DNA from 2 places in the Veillonella sp. AF13-2 genome. Region 2 is predicted to be linked to the other one. Evidence: riboswitches for the same ligand, from Rfam matches in the RefSeq annotation. Region 2 holds a riboswitch; the other holds the start of a gene.
What was found. A riboswitch is a leader RNA that binds a small molecule or an ion and turns the genes downstream of it on or off. The one in region 2 is predicted to bind thiamine pyrophosphate.
Positions count from the first base shown of each region.

Region 1: linked by a shared signal. The riboswitch ahead of thiC (phosphomethylpyrimidine synthase ThiC) and the one ahead of thiW (energy coupling factor transporter S component ThiW) in region 2 are both predicted to bind thiamine pyrophosphate.

Region 1 covers NZ_QTMT01000003.1:417,754-433,088, forward strand. The annotation lists gene DWV85_RS07840 (ATP-dependent Clp protease ATP-binding subunit) at 83-2,236, shown strand; TPP riboswitch at 2,314-2,421, shown strand; gene thiC (phosphomethylpyrimidine synthase ThiC) at 2,499-3,803, shown strand; gene thiS (sulfur carrier protein ThiS) at 3,827-4,024, shown strand; gene DWV85_RS07855 (thiamine phosphate synthase) at 4,029-4,304, shown strand; gene DWV85_RS07860 (5-oxoprolinase subunit PxpA) at 4,484-5,251, shown strand; gene DWV85_RS07865 (NRAMP family divalent metal transporter) at 5,393-6,589, shown strand; gene pxpB (5-oxoprolinase subunit PxpB) at 6,664-7,407, shown strand; gene DWV85_RS07875 (biotin-dependent carboxyltransferase family protein) at 7,394-8,416, shown strand; gene DWV85_RS09420 (ESPR-type extended signal peptide-containing protein) at 8,833-9,618, shown strand; gene DWV85_RS07880 (YadA-like family protein) at 9,645-13,028, shown strand; gene DWV85_RS07885 (MATE family efflux transporter) at 13,284-14,693, shown strand; gene DWV85_RS07890 (OmpA family protein) at 15,246-15,335, shown strand, end outside.
Region 2 covers NZ_QTMT01000003.1:286,581-301,915, forward strand. The annotation lists gene DWV85_RS07155 (amino acid ABC transporter substrate-binding protein) at 137-949, shown strand; gene DWV85_RS07160 (amino acid ABC transporter permease) at 1,073-1,729, shown strand; gene DWV85_RS07165 (amino acid ABC transporter ATP-binding protein) at 1,882-2,637, shown strand; gene DWV85_RS07170 (hypothetical protein) at 2,646-3,917, shown strand; gene DWV85_RS07175 (universal stress protein) at 4,087-4,533, shown strand; gene DWV85_RS07180 (metalloregulator ArsR/SmtB family transcription factor) at 4,719-5,009, shown strand; gene DWV85_RS07185 (AEC family transporter) at 5,069-6,058, opposite strand; gene modA (molybdate ABC transporter substrate-binding protein) at 6,428-7,216, shown strand; gene modB (molybdate ABC transporter permease subunit) at 7,470-8,138, shown strand; gene DWV85_RS07200 (ATP-binding cassette domain-containing protein) at 8,147-8,773, shown strand; gene cytX (putative hydroxymethylpyrimidine transporter CytX) at 8,757-9,941, opposite strand; TPP riboswitch at 9,994-10,099, opposite strand; TPP riboswitch at 10,181-10,275, shown strand; gene thiW (energy coupling factor transporter S component ThiW) at 10,340-10,819, shown strand; gene thiD (bifunctional hydroxymethylpyrimidine kinase/phosphomethylpyrimidine kinase) at 10,819-11,652, shown strand; gene thiM (hydroxyethylthiazole kinase) at 11,666-13,186, shown strand; gene rbr (rubrerythrin) at 13,342-13,887, opposite strand; gene DWV85_RS07230 (DUF951 domain-containing protein) at 14,638-14,841, shown strand; gene selD (selenide, water dikinase SelD) at 14,851-15,335, shown strand, end outside.

The sequences.
Region 1 (15,335 bases), 130 kb from region 2:
TAATGTCGTAGGGTAAATAAACCCAGTAAAAATAGTATTAGTCAAATAGTTAAACTCTATGATGTATGAGGGGGTAAAATATATGAACAACAACTTTAACAACTTTGGTAATGAATTTTCTAGCATGAATGATTTGTTTAATCAATTGATGGGTAATATGGGTGGTTATTCCACAGAACGACGTAGTTATAAGATTAATGGTCGCGAAGTAACTCCAGAAGAATTTGCGTTTTATCGTCAAACTGGTCGCTTACCATCTAATGAAGAAATGCAAGCTGCTCAAGCTGCGCAACAAGGTAAAATTAAACAAGATGGCATCCTTGCTCGTTTGGGGACAAACTTAACTCAACAAGCTCGTGATGGTAAACTTGATCCTGTAATTGGACGTAATAAAGAAATCCAAGAAACAGCAGAAATCTTAGCACGTCGTACTAAAAATAATCCTGTACTTGTAGGTGATGCTGGTGTTGGTAAAACTGCAGTAGTAGAAGGCTTGGCACAAGCTATTGTAAATGGTGATGTTCCAGCAGCTATTAAAAATAAAGAAATCATTTCTATCGATATTTCCGGATTGGAAGCTGGTACTCAATACCGTGGTTCCTTTGAAGAAAACATTCAAAATCTTATTAAAGAGGTAAAAGCCGCTGGCAATATTATCTTGTTCTTCGACGAAATCCACCAAATTTTGGGTGCTGGTTCTACCGGTGATGGTCAAGGCTCCAAAGGCTTGGCAGATATCTTAAAACCTGCCTTGTCTCGTGGTGAAATGACTGTAATTGGTGCTACAACACAAGATGAATACCGTAATACAATCATGAAAAACGCGGCTCTCGCTCGTCGTTTTAATGAGGTAAAGGTAAACGCGCCATCTGCAGAGGATACTTTCAAAATCTTACAAGGCATTCGTCCATTATACGAAGCGCATCATAATATTGAATTGCCAGATGCGGTGTTGAAAGCAGCTGTAGATTATTCCGTACAGTATATTCCACAACGTAGCTTGCCTGATAAAGCTATTGATTTAATCGATGTAACAGCAGCTCACTTGGCATCTCAACATCCTGTAACAGATATTAAAACATTGGAAGCAGATATTGCTGATGCTAAAGCAAAACAAGAGGAATATGCTCAAAAAGAAGACTATGAATCTGCAATCAATGAAAAAATGCGTATTCAAAAGTTACAAGCAGAGCTTGATAACCATACAGAAAATCAAAAGGTAGTGGCTAAGGTCAACGATGTAGCAGAAGCCGTTGAAAGAATGACAGGTATCCCTGTATCTCAAATGGGGGCATCCGATATCGAACGCTTGAAAGACATGAAATCTCGTTTAGAAGCTCATGTAATTGGTCAGGATAAAGCAGTAGAAGCCGTATCTAAAGCAATTCGTCGTAACCGTGCAGGCTTTGACGAAGGCAACCGTCCAATTGGTAGCTTCTTATTCGTAGGTCCTACTGGCGTTGGTAAAACAGAATTAGCTAAACAATTAGCTCTAGATATGTTTGGTAACAAAGATGCAATCATTCGCTTGGATATGTCCGAATATAGTGATCGCACAGCCGTATCTAAATTAATCGGCGCTACAGCTGGGTATGTTGGTTATGAAGATAACTCTAACACATTAACTGAACGCGTACGTCGTAATCCTTATTCCATCGTATTATTCGATGAAATCGAAAAAGCAGACCCTCAAGTTATTACATTACTTTTACAAGTATTGGACGATGGTCGCTTAACAGATGGTCAAGGTAACACAGTAAACTTTAAAAATACTGTTATCATTGCTACATCCAATGCAGGTTTCGGTTATGGTAATGACAATGATGATGAAAATAAAGTAGATGTAATGGAACGCATTGCTCCATTCTTCCGTCCAGAGTTCTTGAACCGTTTCAACGCAGTTATCGAGTTCAATCAATTGAGCAAAGAAGATTTGAAAAAAATTGTAGATTTGATGCTTGATCAAGTGAATAAAACTTTAGCCAAAAAAGATATCACTCTTGATGTATCAGATGAAGCTAAAGAATTGTTGATGGAACAAGGGTATGACAAAACTATGGGCGCTCGTCCATTACGTCGTGTTATCGAATCTGAAATCCGCGATAATGTAACTGATTTCTACTTGGATCACATCGATGCTAAACACTTGCTTGCCGATGTTAAGGATGGTCATATTGTAATCTCTGAAAAAGCAGATTCCGATGATAGCAAAGACCAAGATAAGGCTGAGAAATAAAGAATAGACGTAAAAGTGTCAGAATAATCATTTGACAAATCTGAATAAAGTAGTAATATTAATAGCATAATTATATAGTGAGTATGCAAGGGAGCCTATTATATAGGCTGAGAAAGGGCTGCGAGCACCTGACCTTTATACCTGATCGGGATCATGCCCGCGTAGGAAGCACGCTAATACTTAATATGGGTATCGATCATTTTGTTCGATACCCATTTTTGCATACCTAACTATATATGTCTTTTATATAGGAGGATGTAAAATGTTTATGACTCAATTGGAATCTGCTGTGGCTGGTGTAGTTACGAAGGAAATGAAAGTAGTTGCGGAAAAAGAACGTATGGATGAAGAGGTATTACGTTCACTAGTGGCAGCAGGAAAGGTTGTTATTCCTTGTAACAAGCAACATACTAGTATTTCGCCTGAGGGGATTGGCAAACGCCTTAGAACGAAAGTCAATGTTAATTTAGGTACATCGAAAGACGTTACTGATTATGATAGTGAAATTGAAAAGGTTAATCGAGCTATTAGACTTGGCGCAGAGTCGATCATGGATCTTTCCACTCATGGTGACACTCGTATTTTTAGACGTAAATTAATTGAGACATCGCCAGTAATGATTGGTACGGTGCCTATTTATGATAGTGTCATTCATCATCAAAAAGATTTAGGTGAATTAACAGCTCAAGATTTCTTGGACACTATCCGATTACACGCTCAAGATGGTGTAGATTTTATTACTATCCACAGTGGTATTATGAGAAAAACAATAGATCAAATCAAGAATCATAAACGGTTGCTTAATATTGTTAGCCGCGGAGGCAGTTTGGTATTTGCATGGATGAGCATGACAGGCCATGAAAATCCATTCTATGAATACTTTGATGAAATCTTAAAGATTTGCAAAGAATATGATGTTACTTTGTCTTTAGGTGATGCTTGTCGTCCAGGTTGCTTGGCGGATGCAACTGATGTGTGCCAAATTGAAGAGCTTGTAAGGCTTGGTGAATTGGCAAAACGAGCGAAACAATATGGTGTACAAGCTATGATTGAAGGACCTGGGCATGTACCTTTACATCAAATACAAATGAATATGGAAATACAAGAGTCCTTGTGTGATGGAGCGCCCTTCTATGTGTTGGGACCGCTCGTAACAGATATTGCTCCTGGTTACGACCATATTACAGCTGCCATTGGTGGTGCTGTAGCAGGTATGCATGGGGCGTCATTCTTGTGCTACGTTACACCAGCGGAACATTTAGCCTTACCAAATGCAGATGATGTAAAAGATGGAATTATGGCTTTCAAAATAGCGGCGCATGCTGCAGATATTGCTCGTGGTATTACTAATGCAAGAGATATAGACGACATTATGGCTAAGGCGCGTCAAGTTCTCGACTGGGAAGCACAATATGCTTGTGCCATTGATCCGGAACGGGCTCGTTCTATTCGTGAAAGTAGAGCACCGGAGGAAGACCATAGTGAAACCTGTTCTATGTGTGGCAAATTCTGTGCTGTACGCAGTATGAATAAAGCTTTACAAGAAGAATATATTGATATTTTATAAGCTTTTTCATATGGGAGGTCATTATGGATTTGATTGTTAATGGAGAGCCAAAGTATGTTGTAGGTGAGCAACTTCATTTGATTCTTGATGAATTAGGCTATTCTGGTAAACACTTTGTAGTTGAGCTTAATGGAGAGATTCTTAGTAAGGAAGCATATACAACCACTAAATTAACGGCTGCTGACAGATTAGAAATCGTTAGCTTTGTAGGAGGTAATTGATATATTGGATACATTTACTATAGGTAATATTGGGGTAGGGCCTATTTTTTCTACACAAACAAAACCCAATGCTAATCCTGTAGGAATTTCTTATATATATTGGGCAAAGCAGTTTAGTAAGGCTCCCATTGTTGCTGTTGGGGGCATTAAAACCACAAATGCTGATACCGTTTGGCAAGCGCATCCCGATTTTATTTGTGCCGTTTCTGAAATAACAGAATCGGATAATATACAAAATACTATTTATGAGCTCATGATGGGATATAGTAGGGTCAGATAAAAAAGAGTATACATACAAACCACAAGATTTTAATCTTGTGGTTTTTGTATTTATAAAATAATTTTGTAGATTTGATAAATATCCTTGCTAAGATATAGGTTTATTTAGTATAATCGTATCATTAAATTCGATATTCTATAGAATTTATAAAATAAATGAAGATGGAGAGGTAATAGTATATGTCTCATTATGTAGATTTAAATAGTGATTTAGGCGAAAGTTTTGGTAACTATACATTAGGCATGGATAGTGAAGTATTAAATCACGTAACAAGTGCTAATATTGCTTGTGGTTGGCACGCTGGAGATCCTCTTATTATGGATGCGACTGTTTGTATATGTAAAGAAAAAGGAGTTGCCGTAGGGGCGCATCCTGGTTATCCAGATTTGATGGGATTTGGTCGTCGTGCGATGGCAGTAAGTCCTGCTGAGGCAAAAGCCTATATGATGTACCAACTAGGTGCACTTCAAGCTTTTTGTGATAGTTATGACATTACTTTACAGCATATGAAACTACATGGTGCTTTTTACAATACAGCCTGTGTTACGCCTGTACTAGCCGATGCAATTTTAGATGGTTTACAAGCGGTAAATCCTAATATCGCGATCATGGTATTGAGTGGTAGCTATATTGCTCAAGAGGCACAGCGACGAGGTATTCCTGTTATACAGGAAGTGTTTGCCGATCGTGGCTATACAGAGGAGGGAACATTGGTCCCTCGTACAGAAGTAGGTGCTTTCATTAAAGACCCGCAAGAGGCTTTAGACCGAGTTCTTATGATGGTTACAAAGGGTAAGGTTGTTACTAATACGGGGAAGATCATTGATATTGTGGCTGACTCCATATGTGTTCATGGAGATAATCCTGAAGCGATAGCTTTCACAAGATATATTCGGGAGGGGCTTACAAAAGCTGGTGTAACGGTGGCGAATTTTCAACACCGATAACGCTATTAAATACATTAAAATAAATGCTTAATTAATACCAACAAAAATGCAAATATAAGTATTAAAAGTAAGTATTACATGTAAGTATGAGCTTTAAGCAATAAGTATGGCATCAATTAATTATTATATGTGGAGGTTCCTATGAAACCAATTACAGGTAAAGCGAGTTTCTCTGTCCTACTAGGGGCAGCTTTCTTAATGGCCACGTCTTCCATTGGACCTGGATTTATGTTACAAACGGCAGCATTTACAAATGAGTTGAAAGCAGACTTTGCATTTGCTATCGTCGTATCCGTTATTTTTTCTATTATTGCACAGCTTAATGTGTGGACGATTATTGGTGTATCCCAAATGCGTGGTCAAGATATTGCGAATAAGGTATTACCAGGCCTTGGTTATATAGTGGCATTTTTAATTTCTCTTGGCGGATTGGCTTTTAATATCGGTAATATTGGTGGTGCCTCTATGGGCCTCAATATTATATTTGGAATTGACACAACAACAGCGGCCGCTATTAGCGGTATCTTGGGCATCTTATTATTTACATCCAAGAAGATGGGTGGTGTTCTAGATAATACGGCTAAAGTACTCGGTACGGTTATGCTTGTCCTTATTGCTTATGTAGCCTTTTCAACAAATCCTCCAGTAGGTACAGCAGTAACTCATGCGATAGTACCTACGAATTATCCGTGGCTTGCTACGATAACTCTTATTGGAGGAACCGTAGGTGGTTATATAACATTCTCTGGCGGTCACCGCCTTATTGATGCTGGTATTACAGGTCAAGAACATTTAAAGGATGTACGTCGTGCAGCGATTATGGGCATGTCTGTTGATGCGCTAGTTCGTATATTATTATTCTTAGCTGTTCTTGGTGTGGTATCTATGGGATTTGTACTAGATGCTAAGGATCCAGCTGGTTCTGCTTTTCTTTTAGGAGCTGGTGAAATCGGGCATAAATTATTCGGTATAGTGTTCTTCTGTGCCGCATTGACCTCTGTAGTAGGGGCTGCCTACACATCAGTATCCTTCTTAAAAACATTGTTTAAAGTGGTAGAACGAAATGAAAAATTGACTATTATGGCATTTATCTTTATTTCCACATGTATCCTGATTTTTATTGGTAAACCAGCATCTCTATTGATTTTAGCTGGTTCTGTAAATGGGTTAATATTACCTGTTACATTGGCAGTTATGCTTGTCGCAACTCATAAATCTGAAATCGTAGGAACATATAAACACAATAAACTTTTATATTATACAGGGTGGATTGTAGTGCTCGTAACATCTTACATTGGTGTTACATCTTTAAAAGGTATTGCTAAGTTACTAGGTTAATTAATTATCTGTGAAAGCACCATTACGTTCGTCTTGAATGTGATGGTCCTTTCTAGTTATAGCAGGAGGTACATATGAAACCTACAATTTCACCTGTAGGGGATTGCGCTATCTCTATTGATTTTGGTCAAGCAATCGATCCAAAGATTAATCGACAAATCCGACAAGTTATAGAGCAGATTAAACTCTTACAGCTAGATGGAATTATTGAACTAGTTCCTACATACTGTGCATTGCTTGTTCAATATGATGCAATGGTATATACGTATTCCGACATTTGTAGAACTATCAATCCTATATTACAAGAATCTGTAACAGACAGCGCAAATGAACGTGTTACGATTGTTGAAATCCCGACCATATACGGTGGCGAGTATGGTCCAGATCTAGGCTTTGTAGCCTCTCATAATCATATAAGTGAAGCTGAGGTTGTATCCATTCATAGTGGTACTGATTATTTGGTTTATATGTTAGGTTTTATTCCTGGTTTTACTTACTTAGGTGGAATGGATCCTCGCATTGCAACGCCGCGGTTGTCTTCGCCAAGAACTTTGATTCCTGCCGGGTCTGTAGGTATTGCAGGAGAACAGACTGGCACATATCCATCAGATTCTCCAGGGGGATGGCAGATCATTGGGCGCACACCTGTGACTATGTATGATATGTCTAAAAAACAAGCTGCATTATTAAGAGCAGGGGACTACGTTCGTTATGTGCCCATCGATGATACTGAATTTTATCGCATCAAATCCTTAGGTTCAGCTTATATTCCTGTTGTACATGAAGTAGAGGTAGGTGATTTGCGTGGCTTTAAATAGTTTTAAGAAAGCTTCAATCCACGTAGATGGACCAGGGATGTATACAACGATTCAAGATGCAGGACGAGTCGGCTATCAACAATATGGTATGCCTGTAGCGGGGCCTATGGATAGTGAAAGCTATCTATTGGGGCAGGCTTTAGTAGGAAACAAGGAGCCTTTAGGTGCTTTAGAATGCACCGTATTACCGCCTACACTAATGGTTCAAGGTACATGTATTGTTGCTTTTACAGGGGCTGATATGCACCCCACTATTAATAATATAGTCGTGCCTCGATACATACCTTTTATATGTCATGAAGGAGATATTATTTCTGGTAGCTTTAGCCAATGTGGCGTGCGTATGTATATTGCTTTCTCCGGCGGTATTGATGTTCCTACTATTAATGGTAGCGTATCGACTCATACAAAGGCTAAGATAGGTGGTCTTGAGGGGAGACCGTTACAAGCAGGTGATCAGTTTGGCATTAAAGCATTTACTAGAGACGAAGTGAATGTGTGCGACTTCTATGATGGTCATAACTTATTCAATATCGCCTTATATAACCGCGGCGGCCGTGAGTGTCACGAACCTTTGCGTGTTGTTCTCGGAAATCAAGCAAAGTATTTTACAGAGAAAGGAATCAAGACCTTTGGTAGTAAAATATATACATTGACTGTACAATGTGATCGCATGGGCTTTCGCTTGGATGGCCCTGTTATAGAGCATATAGATGGTGCAGATATTATCTCCGATGGCGCTGTATTTGGTTCTATCCAAGTTCCTTCTGATGGAAACCCTATAGTGCTCATGGCAGATCGGCAAACAACAGGTGGCTATACAAAGATTGGTACTGTGATTACGGCAGATTTACCTAGGTTAAGCCAATTACCAGTAGGGGATGGAATTCATTTTGATATCATATCTGTCGAAGAAGCACAAGCGATATATCGTACATATATGAAACGCTTACATAAGCGCATACAATTAGCACACGAACAAAGTGTATATGCCTTTAATGTAACTTAATTGGTTTTCCCTATTTAATTATATAAACTAGCAATAAAGCTATCTTGTAGATTGTTATTTCTATGAGATAGCTTTTTGTTATGTAATGTAAGATGAATTGATGAGGTGGTGGGAAAATATAATCTTATAAAACAAGTTTAAAATAATGATTATGAATTTATATTCATTTTATCTCTTCGTTATGGTATAAAATAAGCCCGTATTTTATATAAATTTGTGATATGAATCACTATAAAAAGCATTAATGCTGCATTTGTGCGCCGTGTAGAATTATGAATAAAAAATGAAAAAGCTTGATAGTGTATTAAAGGTTTTGATATACTTATAATATTGAAAATTTTGGAATTCTCGTATGACTTACCATATGATAAAACATCGAGGGAGCATTACTATTACTATAGTTTATAGGAGAAAGTATGAATAAGATTTTTAAAGTGGTTTGGAGCAAATCAAAAAACTGCTACGTAGTAGTATCTGAGTTCGCTAAGAATAATAGTGGCAAGAAGAAAATTGTTGTAGCAGCAATCTTGGCTGCATTAGCAATGACTAATGCTAGCATCTCCATGGCGGCAAATACTTTGCCTACAAAACTGCATGCAACAGCAGTAGGCTTGGGGGATGGTGCTTCTGTTACTGGTGATAAAGCTGTAGGTTTCGGTCAAAATGCAGCAGCAGCTGGTGGATATTCTATTGCAATAGGTTCTAATTCTAGTACTAGTGTTAACAGTCCACAAGGAATCGCTATTGGTGGTGGTAATACTGCTAATGAAGGTGCAAGAGTAATTGGGGAGCAAGCAATTGCCATTGGGGGAAATACAATAGCTCAAGGTAACTCTTCTATTGTTATTGGTGGCGATGATGTAGTTAAAGCCGATGGTGTAAAAGTTATTTACACTACGAATAATGGTGAGATTCAAACTGGGGATTTGCGTAGTGCGGTTCAAAGCTTAACAGGCTTTGATATGAGAAATCCACTATATACAACGGCAACAGCTGGTGAATCTGGTATCACATTAGGCATGAAAGGTCAGTCAGGCAATGTGGGCATTGCCATTGGTACAGGTGCAAATGCGAAGGACCGTTTATCAGGACCTTCTGGTCAAGCCAATAATGATGTAACAAATGCTATTGCTATTGGCACAGGGGCTAGGGCAATCGTGATAATGCTATTGCCATCGGTGGTGGTTCTAACACTGATGTAGGCGGTACAAAACAATCTAGCTATACTTTGCCAAATAACGTTGTTGCTTCCTGGGCTGGTGGTGATAAAACATTGCCAGGTGACGTTGTATCTTTTGGTTCTAAAGGGTATGAACGTCAGTTGAAACATGTGGCTCCTGGCGAAGTAAGTGCTACTTCCACAGATGCAATTAATGGCTCTCAACTTAGCGCTATTGTAGACCAAATCGCTTATAAATATATATCTATAAAATCTTCTGATGTTGCTAATAAAGATAATACTGGTGCTACGGCCGATAATTCTATTGCTATTGGCCCAAATGCCGCAACAGACACATCTGCAAGTCGTTCTGTGGCTGTTGGTGATGGCGCCAGAGGTAAAGTAGTAGATGGTGTAGCTGTTGGCTCAAAATCTATAGCTGATATTGCTTCAGGCGTAGCGGGATATAATGTTAATGCTAGTCGTACAGATATATATGCTGGTTTAAGTGGTGCCGCCCTAACGTCTAAATTAGGTGGTGTTGCTGTTGGTACGATAAACCAAACACGTCAAATTAACTATGTTGCTGCAGGTACTGCTGATACAGACGCAGTAAACGTGGCGCAATTAAAGAGTGTTAATCTAGCTTTTACAGGTGATACTGGTACAGGCGATGTGAACCTTGCTAATAGTAAATTGGCTGTAAATGGTGATAATACATACATTAGCACTACAGCTAATGGCAAGAAAATTACAGTTTCTGGTAAAAAGCAAGACATTACTGTAGCAAATGGTAGCGCTACAGCCTCGGCTGGTATGGCGGATTCTGCTAACGTAGCTAATGCGATTAATCAAGCAATTGATCAAAATAAATATGGTTGGAATCTTTCTGCTAATGGTGAAGCTACACCAGTAGCAGTTGAAAAAGGTAATACAGTAGATTTTTCTGGTGACGATAATGTTGCGGTTGCTAGAAATGATAAGAAAATCTCTGTAGCTTTGAAAAAAGATCTTTCTAAATTAAACAGTGCTTCTTTCAATAATGCTAGCGGTAATGAAACTGTAAAAATTGATGGTGATAAAGGTATCAATGCTGGAAATTTGAAAGTTGCCAATGTAGCAGATGGTGTTGCTGATAAAGATGCTGTCAATGTATCTCAATTGAAAAAAGTTGACGATAAAGCTGAAGCTAACAAAACTGCTATTGATACAAATAAAACCGCAATTGCTAAAAATGTAGGTGACATTACAACAAACAAAACAGATATTGCCACCAATAAGAACAGTATTGCTGCGAATACGCAAAAAATTGCTGACAATAAAACTGCAATAGATAAAAATACTGGTGAAATTGCTACCAATAGACAAAATATTGCTGATAACAAAGCGGCCATCACTAAAAATACTAGTGATATTGCAACTAATAAGGATAACATCGCAACCAATAAAGCTAACATCGACAAAAACATGACAGCTATTGCCCGTAAGATTTCTTTAGGTGGTAACTCTGGTTCTACCGATGAAAAATCCTTGAGCACAGGTGATGTGAAGTTCAATGTGAAGGGGGAAAATGGCCTTACTACGGTTGCCAATGGTGACGATGTGACTGTTAAACTCGATGATGCAACTAAAGGTAAAGTTGACAATGCAGCTGATCGAGATTTGAGCAATTTGACTCCTGATGGTAAGCAACAAGTTAAGGATTTAGCAGCTTGGAATGTAGTCGCTAATAATGAAACGGCTGAAAAAGTTGATGGTGGCAACACCGTTAAGTTCATCGATGGCGATAACATTTCCATCACTCAAAATGGTAAAGACTTCACCATTTCTACTAAGAAAGATGTAACTTTTGATACGGTAACAGCTACTCAAACGATTACAGCGCCAAAGGTTAAAGCGACAACTGGGGTTGAAGCTCCTCAAGTAACAGGTTTGACTAACACTGCATGGACTCTAGGCCAAACACAACCTGTATCTGGTCGTGCAGCTACAGAAGACCAATTGAAATACGTTGATGATCAAGTAGCAGAAAACAAAGCCAATATTGCTGATAATACAGATAAGATTGGCAAAAATGCTGATGTCATTGCAGATAATAAGCAAAAAATAGCTAATAATAAAGCTGCAATTGATAGAAATGCTGCTGATATTGCAACTAATAAGGACAATATTGCTGCGAATAAACAAAATATTGCTGATAACAAAGCGGCTATCACTAAAAATACTAGTGATATTGCAACTAATAAGGATAACATCTCAACCAATAAAGCTAATATCGACAAAAACACGACAGCTATTGCTCGTAAGATTTCTTTAGGTGGTAACTCTGGTTTGACTGATGAAAAATCGTTGAGTACAGGGGATGTAAAATTCAATATTAAAGGCGAAAACGGTTTAACAACTATAGCTAATGGTGAAGATGTAACTGTTAAGATTGATGATCAAACTAAAGCAAAAATCGATAATGCAGCAAATCAAGATTTGAGCAACTTGACAGATGCTGGTAAACAACAAGTTAAAGATATATCTGCATGGAATGTAACGGCTGCTGGCGGTACCGTTGAAAAAGTACAAGGTAGTGATACCGTAAAATTCCAAGCTGGTGATAATCTTGTAGTTAACCAAGATAGAACTACTTTCACATATGGCTTGGCTAAAGACTTAAAAGGCCTAAACAGTGTTATTGTAGGTGATGAAAACGGTGTATCTACTAAAATCACTCCTGCAGGTACAACTGTGAAAGATGCAGCTGGCAACTCTACTACAATTAATGGGGGTGGTATGACTATTACTCCTGCAGATACAGCAGCTAGCCCTGTATCACTTACTGTAGACGGCTTAAATAATGGTGGCAACAAAATTCATGGAGTAGCGCCTGGCACAGCTGATACTGATGCAGTAAATGTTAGCCAATTGAAAGCATCTAATGCTGGTTTACAAGAAGCTGTTAACCGTGTCGGTACTGAAACACAACGTGTTGGTGCTCATGCGGCAGCTATGGCAGCGTTGAAACCAATTCAATATGATCCATTGGAACCAACACAAATTATGGCTGGTATCGGTAACTACCGTGGTGAAACTGCTGGTGCCATCGGTATTGCTCACTACCGAACTGAAGATACTATGTTCAACGTAGGTGTTTCACTTGGCACTAGCCATAACATGGTAAATGCAGGTGTAACGCATAAATTTGGTGGTAGTCGTGAAAGAAAAGACGCTATTCCAGAGCGTTATAAAGCAGGTCCTATTAGCTCTGTTTATGTAATGCAAGATGAAGTATCTAGTCTCAAAAAAGAAAATAGTAATCAAAAAACTGTTATTGCTAATCAAGCAGCGCGTCTAAATACATTAGAAGCTGAAAATGAACGTCAACGTCAAGAATTGGCTGAAACTAAACAAGGCTTAGATGACTTGCGTGCCGTAGTAAATCAATTATTAGCCTCTAAAGGTTAAGAGTTGAGAACTAATTTTGATAATAGTCTAAGATAGTTATTTTCCTGTAAAACTAAAGAACCTCTTATACATTGTTGTACTTGATAGGGTATATACATTTCGTCTAAGAGGTTCTTTTTTGCTATTTTGATATATATTCTTATTTAAAAAACATAACATATGAATGATTTTTCATATGTTATATGATATAATACAATAGATATAAGAGGTGAAGTAATGCCTTTACTATATGATCTTACATGAATAGGAGATAGGATGTTAGACCGTATACAACGATGGCTTTCAATAGACACCATGTTGCCTGTTGCAGAACGATTAGGACCTGTAGGAACTACAAAGCAGCTATATGGTAATTATTTAAAAATAGCTTGGCCAGCTACATTACAAGGCTTGATGTTACAATTTATGACTGCCATTGATTTGGCGATGGTTGGTGCCTTAGGTGCGTCAGCTCTTGCTTCGGTAGGCATTATGGGTCAACCTGAGATGGTAATGCTCATCTTTTGTCGAGCCTTATCCATTGCTGTGACAGCAATTATAGCTCGTCGTCATGGTGAAGGCGATGTAGATGGTATGAATGCCGTACTCAAGCAATCTATTTTATTGAATTTTTTAATTTATGTACCGTTATTATTGATATGTTTCTTGAACTTAGAGCATATTCTACGTTTTACGGGTGCTGAAGATGGCTATATTGAAACAGCCGTTTGGTATGGTCGTTTCATAGTTATTAGCTTAATATTTCAGTCCTTTAGCCAAATCGTAGGGGCTGCACTCATTGGATATGGTAACACTAAAGTTATTTTTAAATCTAATGTAGTAGGGAATATTTTGAATACGATAATGAATTTCTTCTTGATTTATGGTATTGGTTTCTTCCCTGAACTTGGCGTTATGGGGGCAGGTGTATCCACTATGATCAGTAGTGCTATTATTGCATTATTGTTGTTGCGTACGATTTCACAACATACTTCTACTGGATTAACATTGCGCCATCCGTCGAAATGGACTTTTGAAAGGCCCGTATTACATACAATGTTTCATGTCGGTGGCAGTTCTTTAGGAGAACAGTTCTTTGAGCGGTTCGGTATGTATACATACACTATGATTGTTGCTTCCTTAGGTGCGGTACCTTTAGCAGCACATTACGTATGTATGAATTTAATGGATATATTTTACTATTTTGCGATGGGTCTTGGATTTGCAGGTGCATCACATACGGGGCAAAGTCTGGGACACAAACGACCAGATATTGCACGTACTTATGGTAAAATTGGTGCTCGTATTGGTTTAGTCGTGGGCCTTGTAAGTGCATTAATCTTTATTGGTCCTGGTGATTTTTTAGTACAGTTATATACTCGTGAAAGTGATGTTGTTACACTTTCAGCCACTTTGATGGGCATTATGGCTATCGCTGCATTCCCTCAAGCATTACAGCAAGTGTATTCCGGTGTGTTGAAAGGGGCAGGAGATACATATTACATCATGAAATATTCTCTTGTAAGCGTAGCAATCATTCGTCCTATTATTACTTATTTATTGTGCATTACACTAGGTTTAGGGCTTTTTGGGGCATGGTTATCTTTGTGCTTCGATCAGTCTCTAAGATTATGTTGTTCTTATTTGAGATTTATTCGAGGAACATGGCAACATAAGGTTGTTTAATGAGATGTAAATTCTTTTTCACATTGAAAGTTTTAGAAGGATTCATGAAAAAGAAGTGAATAAACTCTTGGCTATTAAAAATTTTTGATGTACAATACGTAATGTGAAAAAAATGACACATTGGGGAATGTGTTATCTGACCAGAAACTTCTGATTTCACGTATATATGTAAGGGATATACATATGAAATGATAAAAGCTTCCTTAGTGCATAAGGGAGCTTTTATTCGTTCAATTATAGTTAGATCTATTAGTATATATAATAATGATTTTGATGAACTTATAAGACCAGTAATTTTATTATTGTTAGAGAATCTTAAAAAAGATAAATAGTATTATAATTACGGGAATGTAATATGTGCAGAGAATCGCAGTGATTCGGCAATAGAGAGGGTTTAAATATTTATATTTATAATATTTATAGATAGATATAACTAAAAATTCATCAAATATTCATGAAGAATGTTGAATTATATTGAAAAATTATGTAAAATATAAGCATATTATTACCAAAGCCTAAGTATTATAAGGGCTGTTTTTGGAGGGAATTATAATGAATAAAAAATTATTAGCTTTATTGGCAGTTGCTGCTGTAGGTGTGTCCGTAGCAGGTGCAACTCCTCAAACTCAATTCAATAAAGGT
Region 2 (15,335 bases):
ATGCAAAATTCATCGAATTAACTATTTACAACTTTAACAAACTAAAGTATAATACAATCATTAAGTACGGAATCTAAATCTGTATTGAACATATTATTAAGTAGTAAATGGGCGATAATCGCCGTGGAGGATAGTTATGAATTGGAAAAAGATGATGGCCGTTGGCCTTGCAGCCGTGTCTATGATGGCATTTGTAACAGGTTGTGGTGGTGACGCTAAAAAAGCTAATACAGAATTGCCTAAGAAAGTTGTTATCGGTTTAGATGATAGTTTCCCTCCAATGGGCTTTAAAGATGAAAAAGGTGAAATCGTTGGCTTTGATATCGACATGGCTAAAGAAGCAGCTAAACGTGCTGGCATGGATGTAGAGTTCAAAGCTATCGACTGGTCTAGTAAAGAAGCGGAACTAAAATCAAAAAAAATTGATGCGTTGTGGAATGGCTTAACAGTTTCTCCTGAGCGGGAGAAAAATATTTTGTTCTCCAATACATATATGAAGGATAAACAATATGTCATTGTTCGTAATGACGATGATTCCATTAAAGGTAAAGCCGATTTAGCTGGTAAGGTAGTAGGCGTGCAACAAGCTAGTACTGGTGAAGCAGCATTGCAAAACGACCCAAGCGGTAAGACGGTTAAAGAAACAAAATCCTATGCGGATTTTGTAAGTGCATTTATGGATCTTGGTATTGGTCGTGTTGATGCGGTTATTGCTGACGGTGTAATCGCTCGTTATCTTATGACAAAAGAACCTGGTAAATACAAAATCGTAGAAGGTACTGACTACGGCGTTGATAATTTCGCTGTTGGTTTCCGCAAAGATGATACTGCTTTGCGTGACAAAATTAATGGTATCTTAGCTGAAATGAAAAAAGACGGTACTGCTGATAAAATTGCTGAAAAATGGTTAGGCTCAGGCGCAGACTTAGATAAGAGCGATGCTAAATAGTACAATTCGTGATATACTAATAGTACTATGGTCAGTAGGTACAACTGATAATTAAAGAACGAAATGTACACTAGAGAAGCGGCCAGATGGCCCTTCTCTAGTCGTGTTTTGAAGGAGTCTTTCATGTTAGATTATTTATTGCAGATTATCCCAACCATCGCTGATGGTTTAAAGGTAACCGTATCGCTATTCTGTATTGTATGGATTTTATCTATTCCTGGCGGCATTTTAATGGCTATGTTACGCCTATCTAAATTGCCTTTAGTAGATAAGCTTGTCGATGCTTTCGTATATTTAATGCGGGGCACACCGTTGATGCTACAAATTTTATTCGTCTATTATGCATTACCAATCATCACAGACGGTGCCATTCAAATGGATGATGCGACGGCAGCAGTTCTTACCTTCGTATTAAACTACGCAGCTTATTTATGTGAGATTTTCCGTGGGGGCATTCAATCTATCTCTCGAGGTCAGTACGAAGGGGCGAAGGTGCTTGGTTTTACCTATGCACAAACTATGCGTAAGATCATTTTGCCACAAATGTTTAAACGTGTATTGCCTCCTCTTGCGAATGAGACGATTAACTTATTGAAAGATACATCTCTTGTATATGTATTAGCGATGAATGATATCTTGCGTATTACAAAATCTATCGTACAACGTGACTTTGATATTTCTGCATTCCTCGTGGCAGCATTATTCTACTTGATCTTTACCTTTATTTTAACGAATATCTTCAACTACTTAGAACGAAGATTTGCTGTATACGAAGATTAATCTAATTCTATGATAGTTTGTCGTATGTAATGATGTAGCTAGTTTTATAGGTGAGATACTTTTATTTGATGCTATAGATGCGATTTTGTAGATGAGATATCTTTACTTGAGGTGCTGGTTATATACTTAATATGACGACGTAAGAGGTACTTATGACATTTGTAAATATGGAGCGTATTGAAAAACGCTTTAATAATCAATCAGTATTGCGCGATGTGTCGCTTAAAATGAATAGAGGAGAAATCGTTTCTATTATTGGACCTTCTGGTTCAGGTAAATCCACATTTTTACGCTGCTTGGGCCAGTTAGAAACGATTGATGGAGGCTCTATTACCGTTGATGGTACGGTTCTTGCTAGTACTGAAAATGGGGTTGTAAAATATGCTTCTCCTCAAACTCAGCATGAATTATTGCTTCGTATGGGGATGGTATTTCAATCTTTCAACTTGTTCCCGCATATGACGGTATTAGATAATATTATGATTGCTCCACGTATGGTAAAAGGTATGAAAGATGATGAAATCTCACCGATTGCGGAGCAACTACTCAATAAAGTAGGGTTATGGGAAAAACGTAATATGTATCCATCTCGCTTGTCTGGTGGTCAGCAACAGCGTGTAGCTATTGCTCGTGCGCTAGCGATGAATCCTGAAATTATGCTCTTTGATGAACCTACATCTGCTCTCGATCCAGAGCTTACTGGTGAGGTTCTTAAGACGATTAAACAATTGGCGGACGATCACATGACGATGATTATCGTAACTCATGAAATGAACTTTGCTCGAGAAGTATCGGATCGTGTTATCTTTATGGCTGATGGTGTTATCCAAGAAGAAGGAACACCAGAACAAATTTTTAATCATCCGCAGAACGAAAGAACGAAAGCGTTCTTGGATAATATGTTATAGGAGGTTCTATGAAGTTACGTTTATTTGCGGCAACCTTAGCTGTCATGGCTTTGGGAACGACTTCTATTATGGCGGAAGGTTTACAGAAGACACCTGATACACCTTTATCTATTGTGGAATCTCAGAAGGATTCCGCATCTATTTTGCCAGAACAATACAAATCCTATGCTACTAAGATGAACACGGTGGTGAAGGATTACAAAAATGGTTATATGTTCTCGATTCCTTGGCGTGTAGCTGATGGTGTTATGCTAGATATGGATGTGCGTAGTGAAAGCGAACATATTCAAGGGTATTCCTTTAATTTAGCGGGCCCTACGCAAGAGGATTCCTATACAGTATCTTTTACTAAGCGCAATAATACACCGCAAGAAGGAGTATCTCAAAAAGAATGGAATACAACTTGGTATGGTGTACCTATTAAGGGCATGTCTAATGAGGAGTATTTGAATATTTGGCGCCAACATAGCAATAACTTTGAGCATAACGATATTGTTGGTGGGTTCTTTACTAAGAAAGGTGCAGTTTCCGCACGCTGGGATAAGAGTACACCAAAATCTTATGCGGACATGACATCTACAGAGCCGGTTCAGTCTGTATTTGAAGCAGAATTTATCATGGAAAAAGATCCAACTCATCGGTACAATTTGTCTAGCACCTATGCTCCTGTTCGTGCAGAGTTTATGGAGCTAGGTTTGATGGAGCATACAATCCCATCCTTTGAATTGATCAATAAGCGCGGTTCTAATGCTATTAAAGGGGTAAAAAAAATATTAACCGGCACAAGCGATATCAGTGTTGCAGAAGGCATCAAATTTACCTATCCGAAAGGCTTTACCCGTCTTAATGAAAAGGGGAAGATTGCTTTCACTAAACATAATGTACGCCTCGACATTGAGTCCTTTACAATTCCAGTACAAGCTGTTAGCTCCGGCATGCCAACTATGATGGCTAAGCAGATGCTTGGTGATTATTATCTTAAACAATTGGTTGATGTGAACAAGGCCACGATTACTCGTTATGAAACGCATATCATTGACGGTAATGTGATGTTCTATTTGGCGGGCCATATGAAAAATCCAAATACGTCTGATACATCTGTAGCGGAACCAGTATCCTTTGGCGCAACGATTATTCTTGGCAATGAAGGTAATGTGGCAGTAGCTCGAATGATTGGTCCATCCGGTAGTAATCTTGCTACTCAGGAACTTATAGATATATTAGATGGCTTTAAATTGACGACTACACTCAATACAAACCAATCGTCTCAAGTTCTTTAATATACGCATAATATTCTTTTATTTGTATAATTCTGTACGATTTGTGCTATAATGTAATAAATCCTCAGAAAAAAGAGGAGTTTTCCTTGATGGTCTAGAATATATTAGTATAGGCTAAACGATATTTGATCATATCCCCTTTGAGGGATTAGGAATAGGAGGGGTTATTATGGTTACCTACAAAACTATTGTCGTACCTACTGATGGTTCTGAAAATGCTAAACGTGCGTTGGAACATGCTCTCGCTGTAGCGGATCGCAACCAAGCTGAATTGATTGTTGTTCACGTTGCAAATATTGTGTCTGCTATTTCCAATTTTGATCAAACACCAATTTCTGGTGGATACGTATCTGAGCAAATTGCTGAGGATATGGAAGAAACTGGTAAGGAAATTCTTAATGATGTAGTGAAAGAAATTCCTGCAGGCGTAAAAGTTAAAAGTGTTTTCGAAGTTGGCTCCCCTGGTCCTGCACTACTTGCAGTGGCAAAAAAATACAATGCTGATCTCATCGTAATGGGTAGCCGTGGTCTTGGCCCTTTGAAAGGCTTATTCATGGGTAGCGTAAGTAGCTATGTAACTAGCCACTCCACTTGCCCTGTATTAATCATTAAATAATTTATATCTTATATAGATATGATAAAAAAAGAGACTTTGGTTTCTCAAAGTCTCTTTTTTATGTTAAAAATGATATAATGTTTATATGTATGCCATACATATTGGCGTTATACGTTAAGACGTATCGATTAGTGACACAGAAGAGCTACAAAAAAGAATGGATAGGATTGAAAAAGGGGGATTATATGACCGACAAACAAGAATCATTGCTGAAGCTAGCAGAACTGTTTAAAATCTTGGGTGATCCTACACGCCTTAAAATAGTAGAGCTATTACTAGAAAATGAAATGTGTGTTAATCACATTGCAGAAACCATGGAGATGGGACAATCTGCTATTTCTCATCAATTGCGTGTATTGCGTCAAGCACGCCTTGTTACATATCGTAAAGATGGGAAAACAGCATACTATTCTCTAAACGATGATCATGTTGAATGTTTAGTTCGCATGGGGATGGAACACGTAGCTCATCAATAATTACATTTTGGTATCATGAACACATTTCGTCCTATTTAGGAGGGAATGTGTTTTTATATTTAATATAATGGGAAAAGATAGTAAGCAATTGTTACAAATAATGGCATTGTTATAGCTGATAGAATAGTTGTGCCCATAACGATTTGGGTAGCGTATTCTGGGTTGTTTTTCATTTCAATAGCGATGAGTGACATATTAATAGCCGTTGGTACGCTATAGGTTATAATGATGGTTTGTGCCGCTATTGGATGCATAGGGCCGTAGAACATAATGAATAGTATGGTAATACCAGCTGCTATGAGTGGGCTCACAATGAGTCGTAATGTGGTAGCAAGCATGACATCTATCTTAAAGAAGTTTAGTGGTGTTCTGTTAATTTGCACACCTAAGGCAATCATAGCGACGCCAACGAAGGCATTGGCAAATATATTGAGCGGTGCAAAGAAGAAGAGGCCGTGCAAATCAAAAGGGAGTAGGTGGCAAAGTAGTGCCAGTGGAATGGCATATATCATGGGCATGTGAAATACGACTTTTAGTGCATCCTGAGGGGTTAATCGTCCTGCTCCCGCTTGGTAGAAACCGTAGGTATTACTGCTAATAGTTTGGATAATCATGATAGATACAACACTCACTAAACCTAGATTAGCATAGGGTGTAGCACCATCGATGACGTAGGGAATGTTAGTAAATACAAAGATGGCAAGAGCGACACCCATGTTCCCAACATTATTGAACATGACGCAGTTTTTCAGAGTTGCAATCTTAGCCACATCATAACCTTGCATCTTTCCTACTACATCTGAAAGAATGGAGTTTAGTATGAGTACACAAAGCGCACAGAATACAATTTCCAAGGTACCTGAGTTAAGTTTGGCTTCGTACATCGCTCGAAATATAAAGGTGGGCAGCAGTATATAAAAGTTTAGTTTACTCAGTGTATATAGATCGAGTTTAAATTTTCTATCTAATACAAATCCTACCCCTATAAGTACTAGGATAGGTACCATAGAGTTTATAAAGATATGGCCTACTAATTCGAATAGATTCATCATCTCACCTAGAGTTTCTCATTAATATAAAGGCATAGTTTTAATGTATCATATAAATATAAAGCAAATATACAGTTATCTTATATAAGTTAAAAGTGAATAAGCATTATAGAATGTGCTTATTCTTTATAATATTATCATACCATAGTATGTATTTTTTGGGATTTAAAAAATTATTGATTATGATTACTTATCATAATCATCAGAAATATCTATGCAATATGTGTTTTTGGATATACGACTTTAGCTATCGATTTATAGTATAATATGAATATATTGTATATTTTAGTTTAGTGTTAGATTATGTATCTCTAGGGTGAGTAAGCATAGCTTTATAGCATGGGTCATAAGGGATACACAGGAGGAATTATGAAACGAATTTTATTAGTGTTAATGAGCGTTTTCATGCTTGCCTTTTTAGTTGGTTGTGGTAATGATGCAAGTAAACAAGCTGAGTCGGCTAAACCAAGTACATCGGAAAAGATTACTGTACAAGCTGCAGCGAGTCTTAAAGGTGCTCTTACCGAATTGGCAGATGCATACAAAAAAAGCCATAACTTAGCAGATGATCAAATTGCTATTAATTTTGCTGGCTCTGGTACATTACGTCAACAAATCGAACAAGGTGCGCCAGCTAGTCTGTTCATTTCTGCTGACGAAAAAAACATGAAAATGTTACAAGAGAAAGACTTAGTAACTGACGTAAAACCATTTGTAACTAACGAACTCGTTCTTGTAGTTCCAAAAGGCCAACCTAAAGTTGAATTAAATCAAATCGCTTCCGTAAAACGTATCGTGTTAGGTAACCCTGAAACAGTACCAGCTGGTAACTATGGTAAACAGGTATTAACAAAACTAGGCGTTTGGGAACAAGTAGAACCTAATGTAGTGTATGCGAAAGACGTTAAAGCTGTAACCGCTTCCATTAGCCAAGGTGCTGGTGATGTTGGTTTCATCTACAAAACTGATGCTATTGCAGCGGGTGATGCCGTTGAAATCTCTGCTGTAACACCTGCTGACTCTCATGATCCAGTTATCTATCCAATCGGTATTATCAAAAAATATGACAACGCATTGGCAAAAGACTTCTACCAATACGTAATGAGCCCAGAAGGCCAAAAAGTATTAGAAAAATACGGTTTCTCTACTTCTAAATAAGAGTAAAACGCTAGCTTTCAGGGCTAGCGTTTTCTTATGATACAATAGAGACATTATTGGTATTACTAATAACATTATTTCTAAGGGTATGCTATTTTTAACTGTATGTAATTTCTAGCTCATTTGTAGTGATGACTGTTAAATAATCTAGTATATGATATGATTTTAGGCATATAATTTGCTTAAAAATATTTTGGGACTAATGGATATAGCACATATTGTAGAGTTGTTGTGTATAGAAAGGGGGCGTGACATGAGTCCATTATGGCTATCACTATGGGTAGCAAGTATAGCTCTTATCATAGTGATTGTAAGTGGTTTAGCCGCATGTTATTGGATGAATCGCTGTAAATGGAGTGGCATGGCTATTATTGATGCACTTATTACCTTGCCGCTTGTATTGCCACCAGTTGTTGTTGGCTTTGCTCTTCTCATGGTGTTTACGCCAGGCTATGCCTTTGGCGCATGGCTTGAGGCGCATGGGATGAGCGTTGTGTTTGCCGCATCTGGGGCGGTGGTAGCATCTTCAGTTATTGCGTTTCCATTATTTTATCAGACGGTGCGTTCTGCATTACAATCTGTCGATCATAATATGGAGGACGTAGCGCGCACATTGGGTGCTTCAGAGTTACGTATCTTTTTTACTATTTCTGTACCACTCGCTTGGAAAGGCATTTTGACGGGCAGTATTTTAGCATTTTGTCGTGCTATGGGCGAATTTGGAGCTACAATCTTGATTGCCGGTAATATTCCACGGGTAACACGCACCATGCCACTTGCTATCTACTCTTATGTAGAGGCAGGGCAGTACATGGATGCCTTTGAATTAGTTATATATATATGTGTTCTTACATTGGCATTGTTGAGCGGGATTCACCTCATCACAAAGGGGTCCTTGTTCCGGCACATTGATAATAATTAGGAGGTCCGATGATTACATTTTCCTTTACCGTAGCTAGACCTTCTGTGACTGTGAAAGCCGATGGTGTATTTTCTTCTGGTATTACCGTGTTAACAGGCCAATCTGGCAGTGGTAAAAGTACATTTATTAAGTGCATTGCAGGTCTTGTGAAACCGACTACAGGTAGCATTCAATATGATGAAACTATATGGGTTGATCGCGACAAAAAAATCTGGGTACCTGCTCAAGAACGTCAAGTTGGCTATATGCCACAAGGTAATATCGTATTTCCACATTTATCGGTGGAACATAATATTACCTATAGTAAACGAGGCACGTCAGAGATGTGTGACAGCTTATTAAAACGCTTAGGCCTTGAGAAATATCGTAAAACGAAAGCAGGTAGCTTGTCTGGTGGTGAGCAGCAACGCGTTGCATTGGGGCGTGCTCTTTACTCTAAACCAACCATCTTGCTTCTTGATGAACCATTATCTGCACTAGACTGGAATTTACGTAAGCATGTTCGAGAGGATCTTGTTTCCATTATTCGCGAATGGGATGTGCCATGTGTATGGGTTACCCATGATGAAAGCGAAGCCGAAATGGTTGGAAATCGGCACTGGACCTGTGAAGATGGGCTTATAGTAAGGTGTTAGCAGTTTTACTTATGAATCCAACGATGGATGTTACGATAAATGCTATTGTAAAGGCTGGTAGTGTTGCACCTATGGAGCTTTCACTATGCAACATATAATGGTATAAACCTACGGCTATAGCCCAAATCAACCCGCGAACTAGATAAGCCGATAGCGTTTGCACTTGTTGGCGATTGACAAAATAGTCTGCCAACAAGATGGCAATCATTGGAGCAAAGACGGATCCGATGAGATATAGGAATTCTGTAATATCGTCCATCGGATATAGGATGGCTGCAATGGCGCCGACAATGGTTACGATAACAGCTACGCCTTTACTAGATGCTCCATTATAGATAGTCGTACTAGATACGCCAGCTGAGTAAGCGTCCATGAAGGTCGTAGTTACAGTGGAGAAGATAATGACGATGAGTCCTGCAAGACCAAGGCCTGCGTTCATCATAATAGTAATGATAGAGTCCCCACCGCCGAAGATCGCCGCGCTAAGGCCCAAGGTGTACATGGCGACACTCGTTACCGTGTAGATGGTAGCACTTGTTAGTGATGCGGAGAAAGGGCTTTTGCTTTCACGAGTATAATCACTGATGAGAGGTAGCCAAGACAGTGGTATAGCGATTGATAGCTCAAGGGCTGCTATAAAGCTCATATTGCCATTAGTCATGAAGCTACTGTCACTAGGCCATTGAGAAATCATGTGAACTCCCATGTAGAGTGTGAGGCCTAGTAATAAAACAGATACGATAGCTTGAATATAGCCTGTATTGTGGAGACCGATGAAGAGCCATAAAATGACGAGCGCCCCAATAGCAATAGTCCAAATCATAGGAGATAGGGGCGCCAGCTCTTGTAAGGCAAGCATAGCATCGTAAATCATGATACTAGTCCAACCGATTAGTTGGATCATATTTAAAAAGGCAAAGCCCTTTGCCCCTAAGGGACCAAAGCTAAAGGCTGTCGTGTTCATACTGCCTTGCCGCAAACGGCCACCGATGAGTCCTGCTCCAAAGAGCAGAATACCGCCGATGATATGGCCTAAGATGATGGCATATAGTCCTTGAGTGAGGCCTAAGGGTGCCAGATAGGTGCCGGTCATAATCTCCGCTATAGATAGGGCGGCACCAAACCATATCATGGCGAACTGTGGTTGTGTAATGTGTGTATCTGTCATACGTCCTCCTTGCCAGGAAGTCATAGAAAAAGCCGAGCTCATGGGAACTCGGCTTTTAATCCTCTATGTTCCCTACGTTGGCATTATCCAAATCAGGTTATGGGTTAAAGCATTAGCTTACTCTCAGCCCACTCGTGTGAGCACCCCGTTATGGCTTCATTATACGAGGTGGTGGGAGAACCGTCAATTCTTTTGTTGCATAGATTGTATAATGATGTTATAACTAGAGTATAAAAATATATGGCCACTAGGGGTGCTTTTGCTGAGATTGATCATTCAAAACCCTAGACCTGATCCAGATAATACTGGCGTAGGGAAGTGGAATGAAACATAATACCAAACTATTACGAGACCATTCCATTTGAGGTGGTCTCATTTTTTATTTAGTTGGAGGTATTATGAAAAAACTGATTATTGCTAGTATATGTGTGGCCTTGGGTGTCGTCTTATCGACTACGTCGATTCCGATTGGGCCTGCTCGAATTTTTCCATTTCAACATATGATAAATGTGATTTTAGCCGTTGTAGTAGGGACGAGATTCTCTGTAGGTGCCGCCTTTAGTACCTCTTGTTTACGTAATGTACTAGCGCTAGGTTCTCCCTTAGCCTTTCCAGGCAGTATGATTGGCGCTTGGTTATCTGCGTATCTATATAAGAAGTACAATGCCATATGGGCGGCGGCTTTAGGAGAAATCATAGGTACAGGTCTTCTCGGGGCTCTTATTAGCTATCCAATTGCTAACTTCTTACTAGGTAAACCGTTGGCGTTGTTGACTTTGATTACATCCTTCTCCATGAGCTCTATTAGCGGAGCTTGTATTGGCTTCGTGGTATTACAAATCTTATCTCGACGTAATTTGTTACATAAGGAGGCATAATGAAACTACATACAGCATTAACAATTGCCGGTACCGACCCTAGTGGTGGCGCTGGCATTATGGCCGATCTAAAATCCTTCCAAAGCCGCCATGTATATGGTATGGCAGTGGTTACCTCCGTAGTAGCCCAAAATACAACAGGGGTTCACCACGTAGAACACCTATCGCTAGAAAGCATAGAAAAACAGTTACACGATGTATATTCAGATATTCTTCCTCAAGCCGTTAAGACAGGTATGATTGCTTTACCAGAGATGATGGATCTCATCTATCCTTATGTGAGTAAGAACATCCCTTATGTGATGGATCCAGTTATGATTGCCACCAGCGGTGATCGACTTGTATCGGATGAGGCCGTCGATTTCTTAAAATCTAAACTCATTCCGGTCGCTACAGTTATTACACCTAATCGTAGCGAGGCAGAGGTGTTAGCGGATATGTCTATCTCTTGTGAAAGTGACATTACAACAGCAGCTAAGCGTATTTTACATGAATTAGGACCTCGAGTGGTTATTATAAAAGGCGGCCATATTGGAGATGATGCTACGGATTATGCTTTCACCAAAGATGGAGATGTGCGTACGTGGACAAGTCCTAAATATGATACTGTTCATACTCACGGTACGGGTTGCACCTTCTCGGCGGTTATTACGGCAGAGCTCGCCAAAGGGCGTGATGTAATGGATGCAATTGGCATTGCAAAGAACTATATTTCCCTTGCGATTAAGCATAATCCAGCACTTGGAAATGGCTGTGGACCTGTTAATCATATGGCTTATGGGTTATTGGTAAATGGCCCTCAAACGATGGATGAACTTTTGAAAAATGACTAGAGGAGATAGTTATATGACCTACAACAATCCAAATATAAATGGTTCAAATTGGTCCGAACTGAATATATTAGAGTCTCTACGCAAAAAAAATCCTCTTGTTATTTGTATTACCAATGATGTGGTGCGGACCTTTACAGCTAACGGTTTGCTAGCCATCGGTGCATCACCCGTGATGAGTGAGTGTAGCGAAGACTTAAAAGACCTTATCGTTCATGCTTCTGCACTGCTCATCAATATTGGGACCGTTACACCAGATAAGGTTACTTATTACAAAGAGGCTGTTAAATTAGCGAAGGCTCATGAGGTACCCATTATACTAGACCCTGTGGGTTGTCACGCCGGGGCTTATCGATTATCTGTTGTTTTAGACTTGATTAAAACTGGTGCTATTTCGTTGCTACGAGGGAACCAAAGTGAAATTAAAGCCATCTATGATGCTCTTAATACAAATCATAAGATTGATAGTTCTCTTTCGGGTAAGGGTGTAGATGGAGAACAAGTTGAGGATAGCGCAATTATAACGTATCGTCTTGCACGCCAAATTAACTGTCCTGTCGTCGCAACGGGGGAAGAGGACTACGTTTCTGATGGAACTCGCGTATTTGCAGTTCCTCATGGTCACTCAATCATGACAGCGGTAACAGGGACCGGCTGTCTATTAGGAGCTGTCTTAGCTGCATTCTTTAGTTCCTATTATCCATTTATGGATAACCTGTCTATCGGTGAGTTTCTTGCGTATGCACTGGCTTACTATGGACTTGCTGGTGAAAGTGCGGTTAAGGTGAGCGGTGTAAAACCTGGCATCTTTAGTGTGGCATTTATGGATGCCTTATATGAATTCGATGATGCGATGCTTTTATCTAAAAATCGAATACGCCCCGTAGTTGTACCTGATCAATTAAAGGTATATTTTATTAGTGGTACACAGGATGTAGGATTTAATGAAAGACATTTATTGGACACTGTTGAAGCTGCTTGTCGGGGTGGCGTTACATGCTTTCAGTTTAGAGAGAAGGGCATAGGAACATTAGAAGGACAACAGAAACTAGAATTAGCTCAGCAGTTAAAAGAAATTTGTGCCGTGTATAATGTGCTTTATATTATTAATGACGATGTAGACTTAGCAGTGGCTGTTAATGCTGATGGTGTTCACGTAGGACAAGAGGATATGCGTTTAGAAGACGTTCGTAATCTTGTAGGAAATAAGGTTGTTGGTATATCCATTCATTCTGTGGAGGAACTTCATAAGACTGATGTAGTGTATGCAGATTGTGTCGGTGTAGGTCCTATGTATGCTACAAGTAGCAAACCTGATGCACAAGAGCCATGCGGACCAGATTGTATTACTGAGTTACGAGCAGAAGGCTTAACATTACCTTGTGTTGGTATAGGTGGGATTACGTTAGCTAACGCAACGCCTGTTTTGCAAGCTGGTGCCAGTGGAGTAGCCGTAATATCTGCTATTGCTCATGCAGATAATCCATATGAAGCAGCAGAAGAATTTAAAAATTTAGTAGATAAAATAAAAATCTAGCAAAAGAATGCAAAAAAAGACGATGACAAATGTCATCGTCTTTTTGTTAAGGAAGTTGTCAGTACTTACTGTAAGTTTAGATTGTACTTACAGGTATAGTTTTATTAAAATCTGTACTTACAGGTTATTAATCTAGTTAGTGTCGTACTTATAGATTAGATGGATTCAACGAAACGGTGGAAGAAAGCTTGTGGGTGTGCACATACAGGGCAAACTTTTGGAGCTTCTTCACCAACGTGTACGTAACCGCAGTTAGCACAGATCCAAGCTACTGGTTCGTCATTGTGGAATACTTTGTTACCGGATACTTGAGCTGCTAATGCAAGGTAACGAGCTTCATGACGAGCTTCGATTTTACCAACTTCGCGCATTTGGAAAGCGATTTTAGCAAAGCCTTCTTTTTCAGCTTCGTCAGCGAATTCTTTGTACATTGTAGTATGTTCGTAGTTTTCACCAGCTGCTGCATCGCGAAGGTTAGCTTCGATATCAGCGGAAATATCGCCACCATGAAGAGCTTTGAACCACAATTTAGCATGTGCAGATTCGTTGTGAGCTGTTTCTTCGAAATAGTCAGCGATTTCGTTCATGCCAGCTTTACGAGCTGCACTAGCGTAGAATGTATATTTTTGGAATGCTTGGGATTCGCCAGCAAATGCTGCTTGAAGATTTTTTTCAGTGTTAGAACCTTTTAATTCTGCCATTTTAATACTCCTTTGTACTTACGATAATTTTCAAAATTGTTACTTAACGTATATATTCATAACCACTTGGTTGTGAATGCAATGGAATAGAATACTTATTCTATCAATTTCGAGGGCGACTTCGCCTTAGTAAGAAAACTTATTCTTAGATTAAATAGACACTTGCTTAACTCTTAAAATAGTACTTACTTATTTGTGTGTTTCGGCACTTGCCGTCTTAACAGTTTTATATACAATGTGTTATCCGTACACTTAACGAATAATCATTGTTGACTATATTGTAACATACTAAATGAGAAATGCAAGTCTTTTTGTAAAATTTATTTCGAAAATTTTCTAAATGATAAATATTATCAATGTAGTAAAAATGTGGGTTTATAAAGATTGAATAGTATGGGATTTATAAAAAATCTTTATTTTGATATTGAGAATGATAACTAAATGAAAAATCATTATTGTTTAGTTATTAATGTTGATTTCTTTAGATGCACTAATATTTCCCTATAAAATATAATGATTAAGATAAACATTTTTGTGATCTTTTGGTGATTATATAATACTATTTTTCTTGTGTTATGGTTTTAATTATAAGAACAGCAGACATATCAAATCTGTACATTATATATTTAGGGCGAAAATTTTATGGTTATGTAATAGACGATTGAACTATAGAATCAGGATATATTTATAGAATCAACTATTTTATGTATAATAAATATATAAATACTGACAGAAGTTAAAGGAGGCGCTATGGCATTTGTTAGATATTACGTAGGCGATGTAGTGAAGATGAAAAAATCACATCCTTGCGGCAGTGATGAGTGGGAAGTTAAGCGAATCGGCACAGACTTTCTCATCGTATGTAATGGATGTGGTCATCAACTCTTGATGCCGCGCCCTAAATTTGAGAAGGCTGTTAAGAAAATCATCTCTCGATTGCCGGAAAATGAGTAAGGAGGGATTATGGTACGACTTACTGATTATGTGACAAGTGGAGGCTGCACGTGTAAGATTGGGCCTCATATATTAAACCGTGTGCTGAAAGCTGTAACACCCGTTACTAACGAACATGTTCTCGCAGATATGACTGGTGCCGATGATGCAGGTGTATATCAAATCTCGGATACCTTTGCATTGGTGCAAACCTTAGATTTCTTTACACCTATGGTTAATGATCCTGGTTTATTCGGTAAAATTGCAGCTGCTAATGCGCTAAGCGATGTGTATGCTATGGGTGGAACTCCTTTAACAGCGATGAATATCGTAGGCTTTCCGGTTCCTCTCGTCGAGCAAGGTGTTTTGACGGATGTGTTAAATGGGGCTGGTTCGATTGTAGCCGAGGCTGGTGCAGCCATCGTAGGTGGACACAGCATTGAAAATAAGGAACCTATCTTTGGGATGTCTGTGACTGGTCAAGTAAATCCCCATCAGATTTGGAAAAATAAAGG